3 regions of the Shewanella sedimentimangrovi genome follow, and region 2 is predicted to be linked to each of the others. Evidence: predicted binding sites of a transcription regulator. Region 2 holds the regulator's gene; each other region holds the start of a gene.
The links. Region 2 encodes sigma-54, which starts transcription at its own class of promoters, with help from an activator protein. Its sites were predicted from a motif close to GTTGGCACGNNNNTNGNNT; they were not measured.
Positions count from the first base shown of each region.

Region 1: a site for sigma-54 is predicted at 2,524-2,542, ahead of JYB85_RS14790 (nitric-oxide reductase large subunit). Genes of this name have one in related genera too.
Region 3: a site for sigma-54 is predicted at 2,938-2,956, ahead of JYB85_RS12245 (flagellar assembly protein FlgT). Genes of this name have one in related genera too.

Region 1 covers NZ_CP071502.1:3,341,730-3,348,576, forward strand. Annotated here, with positions in the region: gene hldE (bifunctional D-glycero-beta-D-manno-heptose-7-phosphate kinase/D-glycero-beta-D-manno-heptose 1-phosphate adenylyltransferase HldE) at 1-1,269, opposite strand, end outside; gene JYB85_RS14785 (LpxL/LpxP family Kdo(2)-lipid IV(A) lauroyl/palmitoleoyl acyltransferase) at 1,375-2,301, shown strand; gene JYB85_RS14790 (nitric-oxide reductase large subunit) at 2,580-4,850, shown strand; gene norR (nitric oxide reductase transcriptional regulator NorR) at 4,967-6,508, shown strand; gene JYB85_RS14800 (L,D-transpeptidase family protein) at 6,644-6,847, shown strand, end outside.
Region 2 covers NZ_CP071502.1:3,528,489-3,535,335, forward strand. Annotated here, with positions in the region: gene lptB (LPS export ABC transporter ATP-binding protein) at 1-350, shown strand, start outside; gene JYB85_RS15750 (RNA polymerase factor sigma-54) at 464-1,945, shown strand; gene hpf (ribosome hibernation promoting factor) at 1,975-2,262, shown strand; gene ptsN (PTS IIA-like nitrogen regulatory protein PtsN) at 2,266-2,709, shown strand; gene rapZ (RNase adapter RapZ) at 2,706-3,560, shown strand; gene JYB85_RS15770 (HPr family phosphocarrier protein) at 3,547-3,822, shown strand; gene mgtE (magnesium transporter) at 3,923-5,287, shown strand; gene JYB85_RS15780 (hypothetical protein) at 5,296-5,673, opposite strand; gene JYB85_RS15785 (OmpA family protein) at 5,857-6,516, opposite strand.
Region 3 covers NZ_CP071502.1:2,799,811-2,806,657, forward strand. Annotated here, with positions in the region: gene flgA (flagellar basal body P-ring formation chaperone FlgA) at 1-659, shown strand, start outside; gene flgM (flagellar biosynthesis anti-sigma factor FlgM) at 733-1,071, shown strand; gene JYB85_RS12230 (flagella synthesis protein FlgN) at 1,227-1,658, shown strand; gene JYB85_RS12235 (LPP20 family lipoprotein) at 1,722-2,174, opposite strand; gene JYB85_RS12240 (FlgO family outer membrane protein) at 2,171-2,803, opposite strand; gene JYB85_RS12245 (flagellar assembly protein FlgT) at 3,029-4,162, shown strand; tRNA gene JYB85_RS12250 (tRNA-Arg) at 4,218-4,293, shown strand; gene JYB85_RS12255 (hypothetical protein) at 5,664-6,146, shown strand; gene JYB85_RS12260 (P-loop ATPase, Sll1717 family) at 6,552-6,847, shown strand, end outside.

The sequences.
Region 1 (6,847 bases), 190 kb from region 2:
GGCGATAACGCGCTGGGGCGTGTCCTCGCTGAAGGGCAGCACCCAGTCCACCGCCGCGAGGCCCGCCAGCACCGCCATGCGCCGCTCCACCGGATTGACCGGCCGGCCCTCGCCCTTGAGGCGTTTGACCGAGGCGTCGTCGTTAACCGCCACTATCAACCTGTCGCCGAGGGCTCGGGCCTGACGCAGATAGCTTACGTGACCGGCGTGGAGAATATCGAAGCAACCGTTGGTCATCACCACCCGCTCGCCCCTGAGTCTGGCCTGTTCCAGGGCATATACCAGCTGATCTTCACTGATAACACCGAAGCCCGACTCACCATCGTGGCTCTTGAGGGCCTCGATAAGCTCGATGCGGCTGACGGTGGAGGTGCCCAGTTTGCCGACCACCACACCGGCGGCGGTGTTGGCTATGGCGCAGGCCTGGGGCAGTTCGGCCCCGGCCGCGATGGCCGTGGCCAGGGCGGAAATCACTGTATCGCCGGCGCCGGTAACGTCATAGACCTCACGGGCCACTGTGGGGATGTGCAGTTCGGGCGCATCGGCGGTGATCAGGGTCATGCCCTTTTCCGAGCGGGTGACCAGCACGGCGTCAAAGCTGAAGGCTTTGAGCAGTCCCTGTGCCTTGGCAACCAGATCCGCTTCGTTGGCCACAGGGCCGACCACGGCCTCGAATTCGCTCATATTGGGAGTGATCAGGCTGGCGCCGCGATAACGGGAAAAATCGCTGCCCTTGGGATCCACCAGCACCTTGACGCCCTTGGCCCTGGCCTTGGCAATAAAGTCAGCAGGGTTGGCGATGGCGCCCTTGGCATAATCCGACAGCACCACCACATCCACCTCACCGAGCTGCTGCTCGGCCCGGGCCATCAGCTCGGCGCTGGCGGCGGCATCGAAGGGCTCTTCAAAATCGAGGCGGATCAGCTGCTGGTTGCGGGACAACACCCTGAGCTTGGTGATGGTGGGCTTGTCTTTTTGGATCAGCCAGCGGGGCTCAACCCCCAGGGCCTGCACCCCTGTGGTCAGGGCGGCGGCATTGTCATCCTCGCCCACCAGGCCCGAGAGCAGCACCTTGCCACCGAGTGCGGCAATGTTGAGGGCCACGTTGGCGGCGCCACCCGGCCTGTCTTCAATCTGGTTGATGCGTACCACTGGCACAGGGGCCTCGGGGGAGATCCGCCCCGTGGGGCCTACCCAATACCGGTCCAACATCACATCGCCCACGACCAATACCCTGGCCTTCTCAAAAGCCGGCAACGTTACCTTCATCGCACACCCATTTTAAAATGCGGAAATTAAAGCGTGATTGTACCCAATTTTGCCGCGGTTTTGCGTTAGAATACGCGGTAATTTTTACTGGTAAGTGAGCAACAAGTGGTAGAAAGCGCCCAATTTTCCCGGCAACTCCTGCATCCCAAACACTGGCCCCTGTGGCTGGGTGTCGGTCTGATGCGCCTGTTAAGTGCCCTGCCGCTGCGCTGGCAGATGGCCATGGGGGCCGCCCTCGGCCGCACTGCCATGAAACTGCTCGGCAGCCGGGCCCATACCGCCAGACGCAACCTGGAGCTGTGTTTCCCCGATATGCCGGCCCCTGAGCGCGATGCCCTGCTGAAGCGCAATTTCGAGGAAACCGGCAAAGCCATCTTCGATACGGTCAATGCCTGGTGGTGGAGCGATGCCCGCATCCAGCGCCATATGCAGCTTGTTGGTCGCGAGCATGTGCAGCAGACCATAGACGCCGGTCAAGGGGTTATCCTGTTTGCGGTGCACTGCCTGCCGCTGGAGATGGGCGCCCGGGTGTTCGGCCAATTCAAGGCCGGCATAGGCGTCTATCGGCCACACAACAATGCGGTGATGGAGTATTTGCAGGTCAAGGGCAGGATGCGTTCCGCCAAGGGCCTGGTGCCCAAGCGCGATCTGCGCCAGATGGTGCGCTGCCTGCGCAGTGCCGAGGTGATCTGGTACACGGCCGATCAGGATTTTGGCCGCTCCAGTGCCGTATTTATTCCCTTCTTTGCCGTACCCGATGCCGCCACCATCACCGGAGCCACCACCCTGGCCAAGCTTGGCAAGGCCAAGGTACTGCCCTTTTTCGTCGAACGTTGTGAAGGGGACGATGGCTACCGGATTGAGATCATGCCGCCCTTAGAGGATTTTCCCGGCGAAGATGAGCTCAGCGATGCCCTGCGCGGCAATGCCATAGTGGAGTCCCTTATTGGCCGCAATCTGCCCCAGTACATGTGGCTGCACCGGCGCTTCAAGACCCGCCCGGATCCCAAGGATCCTTCCCTGTATAAGTAACCCATCTCTGTATAAGTGAGCCCCTGTTTCTTACTCTGTGCCACCGCTGCTGTGCCACAACAGCCTTGAGTGGCACCTTCATCCCTGCCATAGCAATGCCCAAAAGACAACCAGTGTCACAATGACATCGCCATTGTACTTTTAACAGTTAAAAACAATGTCATATCGACACCATCTAATATACAAATATACTTAACACCATGTATTTAAACAATTAAATATATTGGCACGATAGCTGCTAAATAGGGACATCATTAATCCAGGATCGGAGAGACCCTATGTCCCGACTCAAGCTCACGGTCATCGCACTATTGGTAGTGCTGGTGACCTCCTTCAGCATACTGCTCAGTATCGGCAGTGATATTTACCGTGATAAGCCCCCTATTCCCGAAGCATTTACCGATGCCCAGGGACAAGTGCTGTTCAGTCAGCATGACATAGAAAGGGGTCAACTGGTGTGGCGCTCCATGGGCGGCCACCAGCTGGGGTCCATCTGGGGCCACGGCTCCTACGTGGCACCCGACTGGACCGCAGACTGGCTGCACCGCGAGGCCAATGCCTGGTTGGACATCAGTGCCAAGAAAACCTACGGCACAGATTTCGCCTCTTTGAGCAGTGCTGAGCAAGCGGGCCTGGAACAGGCCATGCGTGAAGATCTGCGCCACAACAGCCTGGTGGGTGAAGAGCATATTCAGATACCACTGTCGGCCACCCGCATTGAAGCCATCCACGAAGTACAGCGCCACTACGATTCCCTGTTCGGTGACGATCCTGCCCTGACCCAACTCAGGGATCAGTACGCCATGAAAGAAGGCACCATTCCCGATGCCGAGCGTCGTGAACAACTGAGCGCCTTCCTGTTCTGGGGTGCCTGGGCCGCCATTACCGAGCGTCCAGGTACCGACCATACCTACACCAACAACTGGCCCTACGATCCTCAGCTGGGTAACACCCCCACTTCCAGCAACATTGTCTGGTCTATCCTGAGTATCGTGACCCTGATTGCCGGTATCGGCGCCCTGGTGTGGCACCACGCGTCAGGCAAAGAAGAGCCCCTGCCAGAGCCTGCGAAACAGGATCCCCTGCTGAGCCTGCGCCCCACCCCATCGCAAAAGGCGGTCGGTAAGTACTTCTTTACTGCCATTGGTCTGTTCCTGCTGCAAATTCTGCTCGGCGGTATCACGGCCCACTATTCGGTGGAAGGTCAGGCCTTCTACGGTATCCCCCTGTCTGAAATCCTGCCCTACTCGGTGACCCGTACCTGGCACACCCAGTTGGCGGTATTCTGGATTGCCACAGCCTGGCTCGGTACCGGCCTCTACATAGCCCCTGCACTGTCAGGTTATGAACCCAAGTACCAACGCCTGGGCGTAAACGTGCTCTGGGCAGCACTGGTGGTTGTAGTGCTGGGCTCCATGGCTGGTGAATGGCTCGGCGTACAACAGTACTTCGACCTGGATACCAACTTCCTGTTAGGTCACCAGGGTTATGAGTACGTGGATCTGGGCCGTGTATGGCAAATCCTGCTGCTGGCCGGTCTGATGATTTGGCTGACCCTGGTCACCGTCGCTATCCGTCCAGCCCTCAAGGTGCGCAACGACATGACCCCGGTCACCTGGGTGCTGTATGCCTCCTGTGTTGCCATCGGCCTGCTGTACGGTGCCGGCCTGTTCATGGGCAAGCACACCAACCTGGCCATCGCCGAATACTGGCGCTGGTGGGTAGTGCACCTGTGGGTGGAAGGCTTCTTTGAAACCTTTGCCACCTCGGTTATCGCTCTGGTACTGGTACGCCTGGGTCTGATCCGTGCCCGCAGCGCCAACGGTGCCGTAATGTTCGCCACCGCCATCTTCCTGACCGGTGGTCTGATTGGTACCCTGCATCACCTGTACTTCACAGGTACCACCACCTCTGTCATCGCCTGGGGCTCTATCTTCTCCGCCCTGGAAGTAGTGCCACTGGCCCTGATTGGTTTCGAGGCCGTGGAAAGCTATCGCATGCGCAATGCCGCCCCTTGGATGCAACGCTACCACTGGGCCATCATGTTCTTCGTCGCCACCGCCTTCTGGAACCTGGTGGGTGCCGGTATGCTGGGCTTCCTGATTAATCCGCCCATCGCCCTGTACTTTATCCAAGGCCTGAATACCACAGCCACCCACGGTCACGCCGCCTTCATGGGTGTGTACGGTATGCTGGGTATGGGTCTGATGCTGGTGTGTCTGCGCGGTCTGAGCAACCAACTGGTGTGGAACGACAAGCTGCTCAAGGGCGCCTTCTGGACTCTGAACCTGGGTCTGGCAGCCATGGTGTTCATGTCGCTGCTGCCCGTGGGTCTGACCCAGTTCTTCGCCGTGCTCGAAAACGGTTACTGGTTCGCCCGCTCTCCCGAAGTGCTGCACAGTGCCCGGGTTGAGTTCCTGGTGTGGCTGCGTGTGGTTGGCGACGTCATCTTCAGTATCGGTGGTCTGCTGATGGGTGCCTTCCTGCTGAGCCTGCTGCGTCAGCTGGTGACCAAGCGCGTCACTGATGGCCGTCCTGTCACAGCCTGAGTAATCCTTTGATGCCGGCGCCCCGGGGCGCCGGCTTTTTTTTGTCAAAATGACAATGAGCCGAGGAATAGAGTATGCTGTCAGTCATTCAAGCCACTGAGAAAAGCGCAGTCACCATGGCCCTGAGTCAAACCGTACTGACACGGATAGCACTGGACATCACCTCGGGCCTGTCCCACAGGGACAGATTCGCCCGCTTGGTGGATACGGTGAAACTCCACCTGTTATGTGATGCCGCGGCGCTGCTGGAATTCCGCGGTCAACATTTTGTGCCTTTGGCCACCGCCGGCCTGGCGGAAGATGTGGCCGGACGTCACTTTGTTATCGGCGATCACCCCAGACTCGAAGCCATAGCCCGTGCCGGCGATCTGGTGCGCTTCCCGGCGGACAGCGATCTGGCCGATCCCTACGATGGTCTTATCCCCAACCAGGGCGAGCAGCTGCGGGTCCATGCCTGTATCGGCCTGCCGCTGTTTGACGGCGAGCAGCTGATAGGCGCCATCACCTTGGATGCCTTCGATCCGGCTCGTTTCGATGGCCTGAGCGATCTCGACCTGCGGGCGCTCGGCGCACTCGCCGCCGCCTCATTGAAAAACGCCCTGCTGATCGCCAAGCTGGAACAATTGTCTCTGGGCAGCATGGCCAGTGCCCTGCCCGACAACAGCCAGAACAAACACACCGAACTTCTGGGCCAGACCCAGGTGATGGAAACCCTGCGCCAGGAAATCCAGGCGGTGGCCGCCACCGACTTAAGCGTGCTGATATTGGGCGAAACCGGTACCGGCAAGGAACTGGTGGCCCGGCAACTGCATCAGTTATCACGGCGGGTCAATGGTCCCCTGGTGTACCTCAACTGCGCCGCCCTGCCGGAATCCGTGGCCGAGAGCGAGCTGTTCGGCCATGTGAAGGGCGCCTTTACCGGTGCCATCAACCACAGGAGCGGCAAGTTCGAAAGTGCCGACAAGGGCACGCTGTTTCTCGATGAAATTGGCGAGCTGCCCCTGGGGCTGCAGGCCAAGCTGCTGCGGGTGCTGCAATACGGCGATGTGCAGCGCATCGGCGATGATCGCAGCCTCAAGGTGGACGTGCGCATCATTGCCGCCACCAACCGGGATCTGAAACAGGAGATACTCGCCGGCCGCTTCCGCGCCGATCTGTACCACAGGCTGAGCGTATTTCCGCTGCATGTGCCGCCGCTCAGAGACAGGCTCGACGATCTGGGCTTGCTGTGCGGCTATTTCCTGGAGCAGAGCCGCCAGCGTCTGGGACTGACCCAGCTGCGCCTGAGCCCATCCTGCCTGTCGAAGCTGCGCCAATACGACTGGCCCGGCAACGTGCGCGAACTGGAGCATGCCATTCACAGGGCCAGCGCCCTGGCACGGGCGGCGCTCAAGGACGCCGAGGCAGACACTGTGCTTATCACCGAGGCCCAGTTTGAACTGACGCCCCAGGGCGCCATCGCCCCTGCCCAGTCCGCCCAGGGCACCCTGGAGTTCAATTGCCAGTTACCCCTGAAGCAAGCCTTGGAAGATTTTCAAACTCATTATATTAATCAATGTCTTGTGCAGGAGAACCACAACTGGGCCGCCTGTGCCCGGCGCCTGGGGCTGGATCCCGGCAATTTACACCGTTTGGCAAGGCGTCTCGGGTTAAAATAAAAGCAGGCCATAAGGGCCGTGGCTATTGAAATTCGACGCCAAATAGGGAAGGATGCGTGCTTTGCCAAGGCGGCAAAGCGGCAGGGTCCGTCGACATTCCGGATGTGTCATCGACGGCAGGAAACAGAGAAGGTCATGAACAAGGGTTTTAAAGCAAGTTTGGTATTGGGTTTACTGTTGGTATGCCAGTCGGCCATGGCGGTGATCTACCCGCTGCCGCCGGCCAACAGTCGTCTGGTGGGCGAAGACAAGTATTACAAGGTGCCCGAGGGCAAGCATACCCTGGAGGAAATTGCCGCCAAGTTTCAGCTGGGTCTGTCCAACATGCTGGAGGCCAAT
Region 2 (6,847 bases):
ACATCACCCATATCCGCGACAACATGGGCATGTCCCTGTCCGGTGGTGAACGGCGCCGGGTCGAAATCGCCCGGGCCCTGGCCGCCAATCCGCGCTTTATTCTGCTCGATGAACCTTTCGCCGGCGTCGATCCTATTTCGGTCATCGACATCAAGAAAATAATTGAGCAGCTCAAGAGCCGCGGCCTCGGCGTATTAATCACAGATCACAACGTCAGAGAAACCCTTGATGTCTGTGAAAAAGCCTACATAGTCAGCCATGGCAACCTCATCGCCGAAGGCACCCCTGCCGAGATTCTGGACAATCAGCAGGTGCGGGCGGTGTACTTGGGTGAGCAATTCAGGCTATAGTTAAATTTAGCCTGATCTCTATCTCATTAAGGAAGAGTGCAACTGGCCAGCAGTTCACAAAACTGATAGAAAACAGCTTTCTGATAACAATAACAGTCAAGGATCCGCAGTAGATGAAAGCGTCACTCCAGCTCAAGCTGGGCCAACAACTGACCATGACGCCGCAATTGCAACAGGCCATCAGGCTGTTGCAACTTTCTTCACTTGAACTGCAACAGGAAATTCAACAAGCGCTGGATTCCAACCCATTGTTGGAGCTGGACGATGACCAATTCGACAGCCAGGAGCGCAGCGATTCAGACCACAGGGAGCAGGACGACTTCTCCGAGCCCGTCACCGCCAGCAGTAACGATGACAGCTCCACCCTGGAAACCTCCGACGCCCTGACCCAGCAGTCCATGCCCGATGAATTGCCCATGGATACCACCTGGGACGAAGTGTTCACCGCCGCCCCTGCTTCCGGCAGCGGCTCCATGATGCGCGATGATGATATGCCCTTCCAGGGAGAGACCAGCGACGGTCTTTATGAACACCTGGAATGGCAAAAGAACCTCACCCCTTTCTCAGACACCGACATGGCCATAGCCACCGCCATCATAGACGCCATAGATGAACGCGGTTACCTGACCCAGACCACGGAAGACATACTCGAAGCCATGGGCGACGATGAAGTGGAGCTGGACGAAGTGGAAGCCGTACTTAAGCGCATCCAACACTTCGACCCCATAGGGGTGGCGGCAAGGGACCTCAGTGAATGCCTGCTGATCCAGCTGGCCCACTTTGCCGCCGACACACCACACCTGGAAAACGCCAAACTACTGATCCGCGACCATCTGGATCTGATTGCCGCCCGGGACTTCCGCACCCTAATGCGTAAAACCCGTCTGAAGGAAGATGAGCTGCGTGAAGCCATAGTGCTGATCCAGAGCCTCAATCCCCGTCCGGGCGAACAGGTCACGTCCGGCAAGGACGAGTACGTTATCCCCGACGTCTCTGTGAGTAAGAAAAATGGCCGCTGGGTGGTGGAGCTCAATCCCGATTGCATGCCCAAGCTCAACGTCAATCAGCATTACGCCGCCATGGCCCGCACCAGTCGCAGTCAGGCCGACAGCCAGTTTATCCGCGGCCATCTGCAGGAAGCCAAGTGGTTTATCAAGAGCCTGGAAAGCCGCAACGACACCCTGCTCAAGGTGGCCAATTGCATAGTGCAGTTCCAGCAGGGCTTTTTCGAATACGGTGAAGAAGCCATGAAGCCCATGGTGCTGAACGACATAGCCGAAGCGGTGGAAATGCATGAATCCACCATTTCCAGGGTGACCACCCAAAAGTACATGCATACCCCTCGGGGCATTTTCGAATTGAAATATTTCTTCTCCAGCCATGTCAGTACGGAAGACGGAGGAGAATGCTCGTCTACGGCCATCCGCGCCTTTATCAAGAAGTTGGTGGCTGCAGAAAATCAGAAGAAACCATTGAGCGACAGCAAAATGGCGGAACTTCTGGCGGAACAGGGAATCAACGTTGCTAGACGTACCATTGCAAAGTACCGTGAAGCAATGCTGATCCCGCCGTCAAACCAGCGTAAAAGCTTATAACTCACTGTAAATACTGGAGGAAAGTGTCTATGCAAATCAATCTGACTGGGCACCATATCGAAATTACAGATTCACTGCGTAACTATGTAGAGAGCAAATTTACCAAGCTTGAACGCCACTTCGAACAGATCAATAATGTGCACGTTGTTCTCAATGTTCAAAAAATGCAGCAGATTGCAGAAGCCAAGCTGCACCTCAATGGTGGTGAAGTGTTTGCCACGTCTGAGCATGAAGACATGTACGCCGCCATCGACGCTCTGATTGATAAATTGGATCGTCAGGTCATCAAACACAAAGAGAAACTGACTAAGCACTAAAAGATGGAACTGAGTACCATCCTGAGGCCGGAGTGCACCACCTGTGCCACTCCGGGCAGTAAGAAAAAGGTACTGGAACTGATCAGCGATATCGCCAGCGCCCAGTACCCCACCCTCTCTTCTCAAGAGATCTTCGAAAGCCTATTGGCCCGAGAAAAAATGGGAAGCACAGGCATAGGCAATGGTATTGCCATCCCCCATGGCCGCCTGAACAGCATAGAGACCCCGATCGCCGTGCTGGTCAAATGTGAAGAGGCCATCAGCTTTGACGCCATAGATAAACAACCGGTTGACATACTGTTTGCGCTGCTGGTGCCATCGGACCAATGTCAGCAGCACCTGAGCACACTCGCCGCCATGGCAGAAAAGCTCAACGACAAGCAGATCATCAAGCAACTGCGCAAAAGCCAGGATGACGGTGAACTCTATCAGGTGATCACCGGATGAAACTGGTCATAGTCTCGGGGCGTTCCGGTTCGGGCAAATCCGTTGCCCTGAGGGTCTTGGAAGACCTCGGCTATTACTGTGTCGACAACCTGCCACTGCCGCTGATAGGCCCCTTGTTGGCCCAGCTGAAAAGCAGCAATGAACTGGTGGCCATCAGTGTCGATGTCCGCAACCTGCCGGAACAGCACAAGGTGTTGGAACAACAGTTGGCCGCCCTGCCCGAAGGTACCGAGCTGATCAGCCTGTTCCTCAATGCCAGCGACAAGGTGCTGCTCAAGCGCTACAGCGAAACCCGCAGACTGCACCCCCTGTCCAAAAGCAAGATGTCCCTGGCGGACGCCATCAAGCTCGAGGGCAAGCTGCTTGAACCCCTGTCACAATTGATGGACCACTACATAGACACTTCCAAACTCAATGTCTATGAACTCAGTGATATGGTGCGTGAAATCCTCCTCGGCCGCAGCGAGAAGGAGCTGGTGATCATTTTCGAATCCTTTGGCTTCAAGCATGGCATGCCGGCGGAAGCCGACTTTATGTTCGACGCACGTTTTCTGCCCAATCCCCATTGGGAGACTGCACTCAGGCCCCTGACCGGCCTCGATGAGCCGGTACAACAGTTCCTGGAACGCCAGGTGCTGGTGAATAAATTTATCTGGCAGATAGAGAATCTGCTGGAAACCTGGTTGCCCCATCTGGAGCGCAACAACCGCAGTTACCTCACCATAGCCATAGGCTGCACCGGCGGTCAGCACCGCTCGGTATATGTCGCAGAACAATTGGCCAAACGCTTCAGCAACACCAAACACAAGGTCGAGGCACGCCACAGGGAGCTTAATCTTGCCAAGGCTTGAACGTGATATCACCATAGTCAATAAACTGGGCCTGCACGCCCGTGCCGCCACCAAAATGGCGATACTGGCGTCCGAATTCAAGGCCAGCGTGACCCTGATCCAAGGCGACAAACAGGCACCGGCGTCCAGTGTGTTGGGACTGCTGATGCTGGAGTCCGGCATGGGCAAAACCATGCGCATAGTGGCCGAAGGTGAAGATGCAGAGCAAGCCATGGATGCCCTGTGCAACCTGGTCAAGGCCCGCTTCGACGAAGACTGCTGAGTCAGCTCACTCACTGCGGCATTCGACCGCAACGCTTCCCCCTCCTGCTGTATCAATAAATTTGTTACCATAAGCCCTTCTATTCTTGGGGGAAGATGCCATGGCGGTAGAGCTGCTGGACAATGAACAAACGGAACTCAGGCTCAGCCAGCTCAACCAGGCACTGGGCAGCGGTATGTTTGTCCATGTGCGGCAGATGTTGCTCAATATGGCCGCCTCCGACATCGCCCTGGTACTGGAATCCTCGCCGCCGCGCACCCGCCAGATCCTGTGGCAACTGATAGATCAGGAACAAACCGGCGAAGTGTTGGAAGAATTGGGGGAAGAGCTGAAAGATCAGCTGATCCGCCAAATGAGCCCCGAACGTCTGGCCCGGGCCGCCGCCGGTCTGGATACCGACGATCTGGCCTACATACTGCGCAGCCTGCCGGATAGCCTCTACAAGCAGGTGCTGCAATCCATGGGCAGCCAGGATCGCAGCCGCGCCGAGCAGGCCCTGGCCTATCCGGAAGAGAGCGCCGGCGGCCTGATGAACACCGACACTGTCACCATCAGACCCGATGTGAATCTGGACGTGATCCTGCGCTACCTGAGGCAGCGCGGCAGCCTGCCGGAGGCCACAGATACCCTGTATGTGGTCGACAGGCGCGACATACTGCTCGGCGGCGTCAATATCGCCACCCTGCTGACCCGGGATCCCAGCACCCCGGTACGGGAACTGATGGATGCGGATCTGGAGGCGATTCCCGTCACCATGACCGATTCCGAAGTGGCACAGCTGTTTGAACGCCACGATTGGCTATCGGCGCCGGTCATAGATCAGGACGGCCGCCTGCTGGGGCGGATCACCATTGACGATGTGGTGGACGTGATCCGTGAAGATGCCGATCACACCATGATGGGGATGGCCGGTATGGACGAGGACGAAGATACCTTCGGTCCCGTACTCAGAAGCACCCTGCGCCGCTCCATGTGGCTGACCATCAACCTGTTCGCGGCTCTGCTGGCGGCCTCGGTCAGCAACCTGTTTGAAAACACCCTGGAGCAATTTGCCACCATAGCCATTCTGATGACCATAGTGCCAAGCATGGGTGGTGTTGCCGGCAATCAAACCCTGGCGCTGGTGATCCGCGGTATCGCCCTGGGCCACATAGGCCAGAGCAACTCCCGCTGGCTGCTAGGCAAGGAACTGGCCATTGGATTTCTCAACGGTTTGCTGTGGTCAAGCCTGGTGTGCTTGGCCATCTGGGTCTGGAAGGGCGAATGGCAGCTGGGGGCCCTGATTGGCGGCGCCATGTTAATCAATATGACGGTTGCCGGTCTGGCGGGGGCCGCCATACCTTTGCTGCTGAAGAAACTCAAGGTGGATCCGGCGCTGGCCGGCGGCATGCTGTTGACCACAGTGACCGACGTCATCGGCCTGTTTGCCTTTCTGGGACTGGCGACCCTATTCCTGCTGCGCTGATTAAGCAATCAACCCCAGCGCACCGAGGGCATGGACTCGGCCGACAGCACGGAAACACATTCCTTGCGGGTCACGATCAGAAATTCATTGAGCACCTTGCCGCCGCTGGCCATAAAGCCGCTGCGGTTGGACTCTAGCGCAAACCAACCACCTTCCGACAGCTGATACAACCAGCCATTGGACAGACTGAATTCGGCCCAGAACTCCAACAGGTCGCCTTCGTTAAGCATCCGCAGCCCCTGAATAGAGTGAAAGCAGACTTCCACCAGGCGATTTTCCACCTTCAGGCACAGGGACAGGCCGGCCAGATCATAATGCAGTGATTGCAGGTACACCTCATCACCGAGGCACTCGACGGCGATAGGCAGGCCTTTGGGATCACTCATGCCACCCTCATTTGATTTTTACGGCAGGTCGTTCCATTAAAAAATGAATCTGAACTTCAGGCAAGCTTTATCCGACTGATAAACAGGACGAAATTGTGCCAAGGATTGTTGACGGGGAAAAAACAGCGCCGCCGGATGGCGGCGCTTTGGGATTCGCTTGCGAGCCCTGGGCCCGTCCGGCGCTTATTGCAGTGGCGACAGGATGATTTCCACCCGGCGGTTCTCGGCCCGTCCGGCGGCATCGGCGTTGGATGCTATGGGTTCCATCTCGCCCTTACCCTCGGTCGCAACACGTTTGGCAGGCAGGCCCTTGGTCAACAGATAGTTGCCCACTTCACTGGCGCGCACCTGGGACAGGCGCAGGTTGTAACTGTCGCTGCCGCTGCTGTCGGTATGACCTTCTACATTGAGCAGGGTCTTGTCGTACTCCTTGGCCACCAGTACCACTGAATCCAACACCCGCTTGGCGCCGGGGTTCAGTTCGGTTTTGTTGACTTCGAAGGTCACTTCATTGGGCATGTTCAGCACTATGTTATCGCCTTCACGGGTCACGCTGACACCGGTGGACTTGAGCTGTTCACGCAGTTTGGCTTCCTGCACGTCCATGTAATAACCGATACCACCGCCCACGGCGGCGCCGGAGGCTGCGCCTATCAGGGCACCCTTGCCGCGATCTTTCTTGCTGGAAGATGCCACACCCACTGCAGCACCGGCGATGGCACCTATAATGGCGCCACTGGTGGCCTTGGAGGTTTGCTCTTCATTGGTATAGGGATTGACCGTGGTACAGCCGGAAACGCCGACGCTCAGCGCCAGCGCAGCGCAAATAGCTTTAATTTTCATGCTTCACCTCATATTAGTGTTTCCGCCAGTATAGTGACCTGACGCAATCTGGCAATGGCAGAAATGGCAAGCGGCGAGGGAGTAAGCAGCTGTGCAAGCACTAAATCGGGGCAAGGTGCACCAAGAGGATCTCGGCCCTGATAAGCAGCTATTCACATAACACTTATATCGTACTGATCTTATTGAATAAAAATAAAAGCTCTAATTTGGCACACTTTTGTCATGGCTGACTGCGGCGAAGTTAGCAACCAAGGAGTGACCCATGAATCAACTGCAACGACTGATAACCCTGTGCCATTGCGAGTGGTTCTATCTCAGCCGGGTGGGATGC
Region 3 (6,847 bases), 730 kb from region 2:
CGGTTTGGGCCGCCGACCTTGCCACTGTCCCCACCCTATCGGCCATACGGGAAGCGGCTGAAGAGGCGGTGGCACAAAAAATCGAGGCACCGGACGAGGCCCGGGTGGAAATCCAGGCCCAAAATCTGGACAACCGCATGAGCCCACCACGCTGCAGCGACGGCATCAGTGCCACCCTTGCCAGCAACCGCGAAATAGGCAAGAACAACACGGTCAAGGTCCAGTGCCACAGTCCCGATCTCGACTACCCCTGGCAGATATTTCTCTCGGTGCGGGTGGATATCCTTTTCCCCATGGTGGTGGCCACCCGGCCGGTGGGGGCAGGAGAGCTGATTGGCGAGGGCGATGTGACCCTGGCGTTTGTCGATAAAAGCCTGCTGCGGGGGCAACAGTTTGCCGCCGAAAGTGAAGTGATAGGCACCCGGGCAAAACGCCGTATTGCCCAGGATGCCCCGGTGTACGCCGGTAATCTGTGTTTCGTCTGCCGCGGCGATTCGGTGGCCATTATCGCCAGGAGTGAGCACTTCCAGATAAAAACATTGGGCGAGGCCCTGGCAGATGGTAATATCGGTGACAAAATTAGAGTTAGAAACAGCAGTTCCAACAAGGAGTTGGAAGCAAAAGTGACGGGTGTTGGAGAAGTTGAAGTTAAAATGTAAAAATAGCTAAAGCTTTTGGCAGCAGCGCCGATACAAGTTTAAGTAATCCGTTTCAGTCACTTTGGAGCCTATCATGGCAATGGACATCAAACAGAGCAACGCGGCCAACGCTGCCCGCGTACGCGCATCAAATACCCCTGCACAACAGGTGCAGCAACAGTCTGCCAAGACCGAGCAAACCCAGGGTAACAGTGCTGCCCACAAGAATGATTCTGTGGTCATCACCTCCCAGGCCCAACAACTGCAAGGCATTCAGTCGCGCATGGCCGCCCTGCCCGATGTGGATCAAAAGAAGATTGCCGAAATCAAGCAGGCCATAGCAGAAGGCCGCTATAAGGTGGACCCGGAAAAGCTGGCCGCCAACATCGCCCGCTTTGAAAAGGATATGCAGGATCTCGATTCTGATGTCTGATCTTGCGTGACCGACTGAAGCGGAAACAGACTGAGCGCGAGCCCGGCCGACAGAGTTGGCCGGGCTTTTGCATTTATTTGCCTGTAAAGTAGGGTCAATGTCGACGTTTTTGACGCCTGCTTTTGATCTTGTGTTTAACATCAGGGGACCCAGCAATGACAGAACACACACTCCTCGCGCTGCTTACGCAACAGCAACGCCTGCTTGATGGCCTGATGCAACTGATCACCGACGAAAAGCAGGCACTGATCCAACAGGCGGCAGAAGAGCTGTTGCGCTTAAGCGGCACCAAGGCCGAGTTACTGCAGGCCCTTCAGCACAACGACAAGCAACTGGAGGCCCATCCGGATCGGGCGCAGCTCAGTCAGGATGCCGAACTCAAGGCCAGGGTCGAGGACGCCAAAGAGCGCCTGGCACAGTGCCAACAGCTCAATGAACTCAATGGCCAACTGATAGAGCACAACCTCGCCAGCCTCAACCGCCTGGCCCAGGCACTGCAGGTCAGCCGCAATGCCAGTTCCCTGACCTATAACGACAAGGGCAAGACCTCGACCATCTCCACCCTGGGCAATGATTTCAGCGCTTAAACTGTCTTCCAGATAAAACAAAACCCGGCCATGGCCGGGTTTGTTGTCAGCAAGTCGGTTTCCCTAGAAATAGGTGATGTCTTTCACCTTCTGCGGCCTGTGGGTTTGCTGGTACAGAGCCCACACCTGGGCAAAATCCAGCTCCAGCTCGGTGACGTAGTGATCACCGGCGGGGTAACTCTTGACCACCCGGGCGCCGCGGATCACTCCGGAGACACTGGCCTTAACCTTGTCATCGGCCACCATCCAGTCGTTGACACTGGTACCGGCACTGATGTTCTGGCCATAAACCTGCTCGGCCAGCTCCCGATAGGCGGCAATCTTGGAGGCCTGCATCGCCATCAATACCTTCTGGGATTGCTCCTTGGCCGGTTGACTGTCCAGGGGCGCATAGCCTATGGCGGTAATTTTGGGGAAGCTTTCCGGCGCTTCGGTTTCCCACTGCACATAGCGATCGCGGCCGGCGCAGCCGCCCAGAGTCAATGCCGCCACCAGGCACAGCATCAAATGTTTCATGGTCTGTCTCCCAATACCTTCACCTTGTCCTCGCCGCGCTGCTCATAGCGATACAGCAGACCATCGCGGGACACCACTTTTTCCGATTGTGCCAGGTAGCCGGCCAATTGTGCCGGAGCCACAAAGGCTTGTGATGCCGCCACCACCCGCTTGTTTCCTGTGTCAACGATTCGGCTGTTCAGCACCAGACCGTCTTTGGCCAGGCTCATGCTGGACACCAGCACGTGGCCCACATCAATATTCTGCCCCAACTGTTGCCAGTCGCGACTGAGCAGCAAGTCGCCCTGGGCCGTCACCCGCACCGCCTCACCAAGGTTCACATCCACCACGTTGAAATAACGGGCATGGAGGGCGGCCATCAAACCTTGCTGCAACTGTTGGGCCAATTCATTACTGCCGCGAAAATCCGCCACGGAAACCGGGGTCGCCACCAGCAGGGGCTGCTCTGGCAACAGGCCATCGTTTTGCAGCAACAGCTCGTTGACCATCTGCTGCGCCAATACATTGACCTGGCCTCGGGCCGGATAACCTTCGGCTTGGTACAGAGACTCTTTGGGCAGGGATTCGGCCTGGCCGGCCATGGGCGCCAGCAGCGCCAGTACAGTGGCAATAATTAGGCTTTTATTCATTTCCAACCACCTGATAATGAGGGAAAATTTGCAGTCGAACTCCTGTCCGATGCCATATCCCCCGACTAGGGATAGTCTCTTATCGGCCCGGGGCAGCAAAACTTGACCCCGCTTAGTTGCCGCAATGCAATTATTCAGGCACGCATCTTGCTTTAGTCCAGGTCGAAGGTGAGCGGGCGCCCGTGTCCGCCGCCAAACCTGTTTACTCCGGGAGGATATTCGCCCATGCGTACCCTATTGTTGTTGCTGGCCCTGGTGTCCGGCCCCGGCACCGCCCAATGGCAGCAGGCCACAGGCGAAGCCATCATAGTCGACGGCGATGTCGCCAAGGCCCGTGAACAAGCCGTGGCCCAGGCCATCAGCTATGCGGGCCTTGCCAGTGGTGCCAGCTTTAATGCCGAGCAACAGGTGGTCAATGGCCGCCTGACCCAGAATACCCTGACCCTGGCACAAATGCTGATGACCAACCGCATCGAGCTTATCAGCGAAGAGATCCGCCACAACAAGCTGACGGTCAAGCTGCAGCTGGAACTCCTGGATGATGTCGAGCCCAATTGCGCCAAGGGCCAATTGAAGGCCGCGATACTGCTGCCCCAGGCGCAGATCCGCGACCGCGCCCAGCTGCGCCACGGCCAGTTGACCCAATTGCCCGCCGCCATTTCCCGTCGGCTGGGGGCGCAATTGGAACGCTCTTCCAGCACCGGCTTTATTCATCTGGCCGCCGACAAAGTGCTGGCCATGGGCAGTGGCGGCAAGCATTTGCCGTCCTGGCTTGCCGACAGCAGCGACAGCCAATATGTACTGCTGCCTGAGCTTATCAGCGTTGCCACCGAGCCTGCCGAATCCTCCATGCTGGGACTGTGGCACAGCGATCCACTGCGCCAGTTCCGTTTGCGGCTGACCCTGTACCACGGCATCAGCGGCGAAGTGATCTGGCAGAACGAACTGGACACCTCGGCGCCCTGGGAATTTGAGTTGCAGGCCAGCGTCGACCCCGACAGCGACCGCTTCTGGCGCTCCGCCTATGGCCGCGGCATAGACAAGCTGCTGGCCGACGCCGGCCGCGCCATGGATGAGGCGCTGATGTGTCGCCCCGTGCTCGGCCAGGTGGTGGCCCGCGAAGGCGAAACCCTGATCATCAACCTCGGCCGCCGCCATGGCCTGAAAAATGGCGACGAGCTGCAGCTGGTCTTGACCCACAATATCGGCGATCGCCTGTCACGGATGCGTACCCTTGCCAATAATTCACATACAAACATCAAGATAGAGCAAGTGACCGAAGACAGCGCCATTGCGGTGCTCAAGGGGCAGCAGGCGACCTTGAATATTCAGCTCAACGACATAGCGATTAAGATTTAAGCAATTAAAATTCAAGACTTTTAATCGGAGCCAAAACCAGTATAATCAGCTGCGTCTCCCTATAGCTCAACAGGATAGAGCAGTCGCCTCCTAAGCGACCGATCGGGGTTCGAGTCCCTGTGGGGAGACCAGTCACTTCTGCTTGTGACTGCTTGCACAAGTTTCAAGCTTTTCTTTCAGTTCCTCTTTTTCTGCCAATTTTTGTGTTTCTGTTGCCGCTACAGTATCTGTATTGATCGGCTGTGCCGCCTATGTGCCGCCTTGCCAGCATTTGTTGCCGTTCCCCAGTATCAAATTTGATGTACATCCAGAATGCAGAGCAACTTAAACCTCCCCATAAGCGTGACCATGACACCGTTTCCCCGTTCCGACGCTGCTGAGGACGTTGCCGAAAATGGCGTGGCGAGGCATGGATGCCGAAGCAGCGTCAGTCGAATCAGGGATGAGCGTCTGACGCGCTAGCCAATTTTCGGCATAAGGCCGAGGGGCTTTCAGCGTCGGTGGGGTGTCCTTGGGGTTGCAAGGGGTATTGGATGAGCAAAGCCCCTTGCCGGGTGTGGGTTGGAGACCCACGACTTTGTGCCGCTGGCAAAGCGGCTATCTCTTGTGGTGATGCGGCATCCACCATTTGATGCAATTAATCCCCGCGTGGCGGCCAGAGGCCTTCGGGGAACGCTTGCGAGATGAAACTGTTCATCTCGCAGTCTGACGACACGCTTATCCCCCTGCCGTGGGCCTTCGCACTGCTACCCCAGTGACACGCCATGAATCCGTCCATGGAGGCTCAGCGGCGACGTCCTGTCGCCGATGGTCACTGGTGCAGCAGTGCAAGCTAAGGGTGTTCCACTCCGGCATTGGACTTATCTCTCAAGTACCGAAATGAAAAGCAATGGTCCGACTGTTGCACCGATTCCCCCCTTTGGAGCCGCCGAGGATGTTGGGCAAGAAACGGCAACAACCGAGGCATGGATGCCGAGGTAGTGACAGTCGAGCATGGAGGCGAGTCTGTCGCGTTGGCCGTTTCGCCCATAAATCCGAGGGGCCTTCGGCTCCGATCGGGGGCATCCTTTGGGTTGCAAGGGGCTTTGGATGAGCAAAGCCCCTTGCCCGGGTGTGGGTTGGAGACCCACGACTTTGTGCCGCTGGCAAAGCGGCAATCTCTTGAGGTGATGCAGCATCCACCATTTAATGCAATTAATCACCGCGTGGCGGCCAGAGGCCTTCGGGGAACGCTTGCGAGATGAAACTGTTCATCTCGCAGTCTGACGACACTCTTATCCCCCTGCCGTGGGTGCCGTGCATGGATGCACCAATGTCGCTATCGCATGGCCTGTTTTGTTCCTGACAAAACAGGCATTTCCTCCATCCGTGGAAGTCAGATGCGAAGGAGCAACCTTTCGCACTGTTACCCCAATGACACAAGGCATTTAAAAATTGGATGAGAATAGCTAATATCCCTAGCTAACAAACCGGAACACCAACAGTTACTTAAGGAAGAGTTATGGATCCACTGTCGCAACTGTTCGCTGCCTATGTAGAGATGGTGAGCAATAACATCACCAACGCCTATGCTGATGCGGCGAACATGACGGTCACAGCTCAAACGATCACCTATCAGGGCACCGACATTCGTTTCCAGCACTTTCTCTGGCAGATAAAGCAAGAAAGTGTTTGTGCCGACCTTCAGCAACAAGCAACGCCCTACTCCAAGTGCACCCAGCAAGCCAAAGCCATGTTCACCGATTTGTGTAATCAGCTATCGGCCATGAAAAACCTCAGTCAAAAAGGCCGCAGCCTGTCGCGGATGTACTGCAACGCTTCGCTGAACTACAAGCCCATGATTGCCACCATAAGCAAACCAAGGCAGAAAACAGAGCAAGAGCTTAAAGATAAGGAATGTAATGTACTCATCCTGAAGGCGATGCAAGACAGCAGCCCAGAATTGGCCAAACGTAGAGACAAAGTCTGTGCAGAGGCAAAGTAACTGAAGAAGACGATTTAGGGTCATGGCTAACTTGCCTGTAAGCCTGCAAATTCAGGAATTGAGCAAGCACAACTTTTTGTAAAAAAGAGCAAATGTCCTACAGACGATTGAAAAGTGCTGTGGTACGTTCGAACTAAGTAGGACTCTTGTACCATACATTCAAACCTTTTTAGTGAGTGCAAGGACACTGAAAGCACGGGCTGTATGGAATTAACCGGTAACGAGTCTGCCAGACTACAGCATAATTTGAGTGTAGCGAGTTCACTAGCAACAGCGGGGACTAGCTCTCTACGCCGATACGTAATACGCTTCCTTCCTTGGAAGGTGGACCAATCTTGCAAAGTAGCCCTAATTTGTAGGGCAATATATTGAAATGTTATACCCTCAACTTACGCAGAGGTGACAATGAAACCAATTAAAGACCTTGAGCTTGGTTATGCTGATGCAGAGAATTACAAGCGCCGTGAAAACAAGGATCTGCTAAATCGTGTATTCATCCGCGATACGCATCTGGATGAGCTTTGCCTACCTAATGTTTCATTTTTAATTGGTGAAAAGGGCACAGGAAAAACTGCCTATTCAATTTACCTTTCCAATAATAATTACAAACATACGTCAGCCAATATTAGATACGTAAGAGAAACTGAATATCAAAAGTTCATTTCGCTTAAGAGAGAAAAGCACTTAACCCTCTCCGACTT